2 regions of the Clostridium sp. genome follow, and region 1 is predicted to be linked to the other one. Evidence: a T-box and tRNA genes for the amino acid it is inferred to sense, from the RefSeq annotation. Region 1 holds a T-box; the other holds one or more tRNA genes.

Region 1 (3,132 bases):
GAATCTGGATTATGATCAGTTTTATCCCGAAATAAAGGACAGGGTTGATTTTATTTTGGGAACTTGTGCTTCACAGTGCATGAACTTTTTTAACAAACTTCCCATAGCAAAAAATGAAGATTTACTATATAACATATTGCAATATGGACTTTTAGAAAAAATGGATAAAGTATTTGAGAGAGGTGTCTACAAAAATGAAAAATCCCTATGAGGTACTTGGAATAAAAGAAAATGCTTCAAAAGAAGAAATCAAGAAGGCATACAGAAACCTGGCAAAAAAATATCATCCGGATCAATATGGAAACAATCCGTTAAAAGACCTGGCAGAAGATAAAATGCGGGACATAAACGCAGCTTATGATTATCTGATGAAAAATTCATCTGGTTCAGGAAATGGAAATACTTCCTACAGCAGCGGGAATACTTACTCAGGAGAAAACTCCGATTTGTATCAATCCATTGAGGTTGATATAAACAACGGCAACATACGGGATGCTGAAGAAAAGCTCTCAAGATGTACTACACAGGATGCTGAATGGAATTATCTTATGGGAATACTTAATTTGAGAAAGGGATGGTACAACGAGGCCTTTTCCAACCTGAGCACCGCATGCAGCATGGATCCCGATAATTTTAAATACAGATCTGCATTAAACAGGATGCAGAGCATGAATAATACTTACAGACAGCCCTATTACAATACGAGAAGGGGTGATTCCGACATCTGTAATATCTGTGCTACATTATACTGTCTGGACTGCCTTTGTGATGGAGGCGGCGCAGGCTGCTAATTTTACTATGATTTAAGGAGGAATGAAAATGTCCGGTAATTCAGCGAAATCCCTTTACATGGCTAAGGGAGGTCTTTTAACTGCCATTGGTGTGATTCTAATCTACGTGAGTGGAATAATACCAGTAAATAAAGCTTATTTATTGGCAATAGCATCTTTCATCATACCTCTTTCCATATTGATCACGGATATAAAAAATACATTTGTAGTTTATATTTGCACCTCCATATTGTCTATTCTTTTATGTGGAGTTAAATTTACTGTAATTACATATATACTTTTTTTCGGTCTATATGGTTTTGCAAAATTCTATATAGAGAAAATCAACAAAATAGTTTTGGAAATCATTCTCAAACTGCTATTTTCAAATGCCTGTGCAGCCATTTTATTCTTGATTTACAAGCTATTTTTCCCTGGACTGTTCAATCTTAGATTTTCATTGTACTTGATTATCATAGGACTCCAGATAGCTTTTATCTTATATGACTACGTTTTAACTTTGATTATAAATTTCATGGACAAAAGACTTTCTAAAAAAGTTTAAAATTTCCTTGACATTTAATTTTAAAATGGTATAATATTTAATGTCGATTGATTTTCAGGATAATGCCCATTCGCCAAATGGTAAGGCACCTGTCTCTGGAACAGGCATCTGTTGGTTCGAATCCAGCATGGGCAGCCAAAGAACTCATTTTGAGTTCTTTTTTTAAATTATTCTTGACAAAGTATTATTACATATTATAAAATTTGATAAAAGTAAATAATTAGCTTTGAATAAGGAATAGTAATATTTACATCACTAAAGAGAGCTGTTGTCAGGTGAAAAACGGCATGAATTCAAAATATGAACTCGCCTTAAGAGCTTGTCTGAATAAATCAGATACGGAAAAATCCGTTATATTTTAAGTGAAATCATTTGTTGATTTAATTAGAGTGGTACCGCGGGAATTGAACTTTTCGTCTCTTTTTGGGAGATGAGAAGTTTTTTATATTATCAGTATAAACAGTATTAGATGAACCTATATAGCTATTATGAACAAAGGAGAGATTTTATGTACAGCACTAAAATTGATGAAAAATGGCAAGAAAAATGGGAAAAAACACATATTTATAAATTTGATGAAGATAACCTGGCTAATAAATTATATGTACTGGAGATGTTTTCCTATCCATCAGGGAGTAGACTTCATGCCGGGCATTGGTTCAACTATGCTCCCGTGGACTCCTGGGCAAGATTAAAGAGAATGCAGGGTTATAATGTATTCCAGCCTATGGGTTTTGATTCATTCGGACTTCCTGCAGAAAACTATGCCATCAAAACTGGAATTCATCCAAGTGATTCCACTGAAAAAAACATCGCCACAATGGAAAAACAGCTTCGATCCATGGGTGCCATGTTCAACTGGGAAAATGAAGTAATAACCTGCCATCCTGATTATTACAAGTGGAACCAGTGGCTATTTCTTCAACTATATAAACACGGTCTGGCTTTCAGGAAAAATGCTCCCGTAAACTGGTGCCCCAGCTGCAAGACAGTTCTTGCAAATGAACAGGTTCAGGAAGGCCACTGTGAAAGATGCGGAACCGAAGTCACTAAAAAGGATCTGACTCAGTGGTTCTTCAAAATAACGGATTATGCAGAAGAACTTCTTCAATACCTTGACAAACTTGATTGGCCTGAAACAACAAAAGCAATGCAGCGACACTGGATAGGAAAATCCACAGGTACAAATGTAACTTTCAAGGTAAGCGATTCTGATCTTGAGTTCAGTGTTTTCACTACAAGGGTTGACACTTTATTTGGTGTTACTTATGTAGTACTGTCACCTGAAAACACCCTGGTGGATAAACTGACAAAGGAAAAATACAGAAAACAGGTTGAAGAGTACAAAGAACAGGCCAAAAAACAGAGTGAGATTGAAAGGCAGTCAATCACAAGAGAAAAAACCGGTGTATTTTCCGGGTCATATGCCATAAACCCTATAAATGGAAGGAAAGTTCCAATATGGATTGGTGACTATGTACTCAATACTTATGGTACTGGAGCCGTAATGGCAGTTCCTGCCCACGATGAAAGGGACTTTGAATTTGCCACCAAATACAAGCTTCCTATAGAGAGGGTTATAGAAGGCGGAGACAGTCTCCCTTATGTAGAATATGGGAAAATGATAAACAGCCGCGAATTCAACGGTCTGACAACAAAAGAAGGCAAGAAAGCTGTTACCAAAAAACTTGAAAACATGGGACTTGGTTCTGGAAAAGTAAACTACAGATTAAGAGACTGGCTTGTATCCAGGCAGAGATATTGGGGAACCCCTATTCCAGTAGTCTATTGTGAAAA
Region 2 (3,132 bases), 400 kb from region 1:
TTTACTCTATACAAATTATGCATATACGGATATGTACGTATATCTATGGATAGTATTAGGAATAGTTCTATATTTTAAATTGGCCAGTAAGATATTTTCCAATTTAGAAAGGAAAATATTTAAAATTTTAGGAAGAATGTTTAGAATAACCTTGAACATAGTTCAATATCCTTTTCAATGTATTATCTATTATTCCAGAGCAAAAAATAATAAAAATTGCAAAAAATAGCTTGAATAAAACTAAAAAAAATTTTACAATATAAATGTATATATTTTTAAATGGTTTATTAATTTTTAGTTAATATGCCTATTGGTTATATTGATTTTATATTAGGAGAATAGGACTATGAGAAGAATAAAAATTAAGGTAAAAAATATAGCCGCACTTTTATTGACAATATATGTGTGCTATATATTTATAAATCAACAAATAACCATGTGGAATATAAAGAAACAAATAAATGATAAATATGCTGAAGAGCAAAAAATGAAAGAAAAAAACATAAAATTACAGGATGAAATTAAGATGTCTAAATCTGATATGTACATTGAAAAATTGGCAAGAGAAAGACTTGGTTTTATTAAACAAGGCGAAACTCCTGTAATAAACATCAAAAATTAATACTTAGCTTATAATTTATTATTATATATTATTTTTAAGGAGGAGTCTTTTTAATATGACCTTAAAGGCAGGAAGCATACTGGAGGGTACTGTAGTTAATATAACCAATTTTGGAGCTTTTGTTGAAGTAGATGGTAAGACTGGACTAGTGCATATCTCTGAGATATCTGATACTTATGTGAAAAATATAAGAGATTATTTGAAAGAAAAAGATAAAGTAACTGTAAAGGTAATTTCTATTGATGACAACGGTAAGATAAGTTTATCTATTAAACAAGCCAATATTGGTAAGAAAAGCTTTAAGCCGGTAGAAATAGATTGGCAGAAAGATCAAAATAAGCAAGTGCAGGGAAACTTTGAGGATAGGTTATCGAAATTTTTAAAGGATAGTGAAGAGAGATTTCAAGATATTAAAAAACATCAGGACTCAAAGGGAAGAGGATATAAAAAGTCTTCTAACTATTAAGTTATGAATTTAAAGAGGCTAATTAATTAGCCTCTTTAACTATATAAAAAATGCTTTATAAAATAGTTGACAGTAGTGTATTTATAATATATAATTGTTTATGTTGTCAAATCGGAAAGATTTAGGCAGATGCTGGAGTGGCGGAACTGGCAGACGCACAGGACTTAAAATCCTGCGGGCTTTAAAACCCGTACCGGTTCGATTCCGGTCTTCAGCACCAATAAAATATCGCGGGGTGGAGCAGTTGGTAGCTCGTCGGGCTCATAACCCGAAGGTCGTAGGTTCAAGTCCTGCCCCCGCAACCATTTGTTTATTGTGGCGGAATAGCTCAGATGGCTAGAGCATTCGGTTCATACCCGAAGTGTCATAGGTTCAATTCCTATTTCCGCTACCAATTTGTTTAAAGTGATTTTTAAATTGATAGATGTATATGATTTAAAATCTGTATCAGTTTGTTTCCGGTTTTCAACAATAATAGAGTGTCGCGGGGTGGAGCAGTTGGTAGCTCGTCGGGCTCATAACCCGAAGGTCGTAGGTTCAAGTCCTGCCTCCGCAACCAAATATATATGTGCTTGATTTAATATCCATGATTAGTTTCATGGATTTTTTGATTTTTTGAAGACTGTACTTTTGAAGTACAGTTTTTGTACAGCCTATTAAAAATAAGTCACATTGTGGATAATATTATATTGGATCTGTGTATAAAATGACATATAAAAATACAGAAGTTCATTTTTATAAGTATAATTGTCTAAAATAAAAATCATTAAAAATCATAGAAATAAATGTCCTAAAAAAAATAAAGGTACCCATCACCATATGACATTTATTTCCATAACAAATTGCTATAATAAAAGCAGTATTTTATAAGGTGGGTGATATGTATGCAATATGAATTAGAAGTGTTTCCTTATCAAAGGTCAGAAAAATTAAATAAGCAAGAAAGAAAGGGGAGGTTTAAAGACCCACAAGAAGTATTGAAGCTTGTATTTTACTTTTTGGCAGCATTTTTAGTAGCGAGAGTTATGATGGTAAATCTAATGGCACCTTTTGGAATAGCTTTTCTTACTGCTGTTGTAGTATCTGAAAAAAGGAAAATTGCATGTTTGTCAGCTTTGGGGACTATAATTGGTTATATTTCAATGTATGGTAATATAAAATATCCTGTCATGTACTGTACTATAAGCATAGTACTAATGGCTGTAAGCTACATATTGAAAGGGTTAGATAAAAGTAAAAAGCTGATTTTAATATTTGCATCTGTTTTGGCGGGAATACTTTTTTATAAGTTTTTAATAGTCAAACTTTCATTTTCAGTGGCGTTATTTAATGCCTTTTTTGAAATTTTATGTATATTCCCATTATATTTTATTATTAATTATTCTATAATATGTTTTAAAGAATTAAGAACAAGACATTTATACAGTAATGAGGAAATAATAAGCATGGCAGTTACTATATCATTTATAGTATCTGGCACCTGGGGGATTATGATATATGGAGTATCTTTTAGGAATATAATAGCGCTGACTTTTGTACTGATGCTTGGATATATAAAGGGAAGTGCACAGGGAGCTGCTTCCGGGGTAGCCATGGGAACTATTATAGGAATAACTTCAAATGAAATGCTTGTGTATATTGCAGTATATGGATTATGTGGTCTCATATCCGGTATCTTTAGAGAGACAGGGAAATGCATGAGTGCCTGCTCATATATGGTTGTTTTTATAATATTAAAATTATATTCTAATATAGGTCCACAATTTAAAGTTCCTGAAATACTAATAAGCTGTGCAATTTTTATAATAATACCCAAAACTATTTATAAACAGATGGAGACAGAACTGGATTGGCAGAAAAAAAGAGAAACTCAAAAAGAAAATTATGCTGATAAGATTAAATCCGTTCTAGTTGAAAGATTGGAAAATTTCGCCGAGGTACTTAGCAACATGTCACTGACGCTCGGAAAGTTGGCTGACAATGATAAGCTTGCTATGAAAAGTAAAAGTAGTGCTTTAGTTGAAAATCTTGCAGACAGGGTATG

The links. A T-box is a leader RNA that pairs with one kind of tRNA and senses whether it is charged. The one in region 1 lies ahead of leuS (leucine--tRNA ligase), so its partner is inferred to be a tRNA-Leu.
Region 2: it encodes a tRNA-Leu, which carries the amino acid that the T-box ahead of leuS (leucine--tRNA ligase) is inferred to sense. The anticodon was not compared.

What each region holds. Positions count from the first base shown of each region.
Region 1 covers NZ_JAKVOI010000001.1:2,733,409-2,736,540, forward strand. Annotated here, with positions in the region: gene LKE46_RS13395 (DUF5685 family protein) at 1-211, shown strand, start outside; gene LKE46_RS13400 (J domain-containing protein) at 195-791, shown strand; gene LKE46_RS13405 (hypothetical protein) at 820-1,335, shown strand; tRNA gene LKE46_RS13410 (tRNA-Gln) at 1,399-1,473, shown strand; T-box leader at 1,553-1,759, shown strand; gene leuS (leucine--tRNA ligase) at 1,844-3,132, shown strand, end outside.
Region 2 covers NZ_JAKVOI010000001.1:3,135,286-3,138,417, forward strand. Annotated here, with positions in the region: gene yabQ (spore cortex biosynthesis protein YabQ) at 1-229, shown strand, start outside; gene LKE46_RS15520 (FtsB family cell division protein) at 347-622, shown strand; gene LKE46_RS15525 (S1 domain-containing RNA-binding protein) at 678-1,088, shown strand; tRNA gene LKE46_RS15530 (tRNA-Leu) at 1,220-1,308, shown strand; tRNA gene LKE46_RS15535 (tRNA-Met) at 1,318-1,393, shown strand; tRNA gene LKE46_RS15540 (tRNA-Met) at 1,406-1,482, shown strand; tRNA gene LKE46_RS15545 (tRNA-Met) at 1,572-1,647, shown strand; gene spoIIE (stage II sporulation protein E) at 1,973-3,132, shown strand, end outside.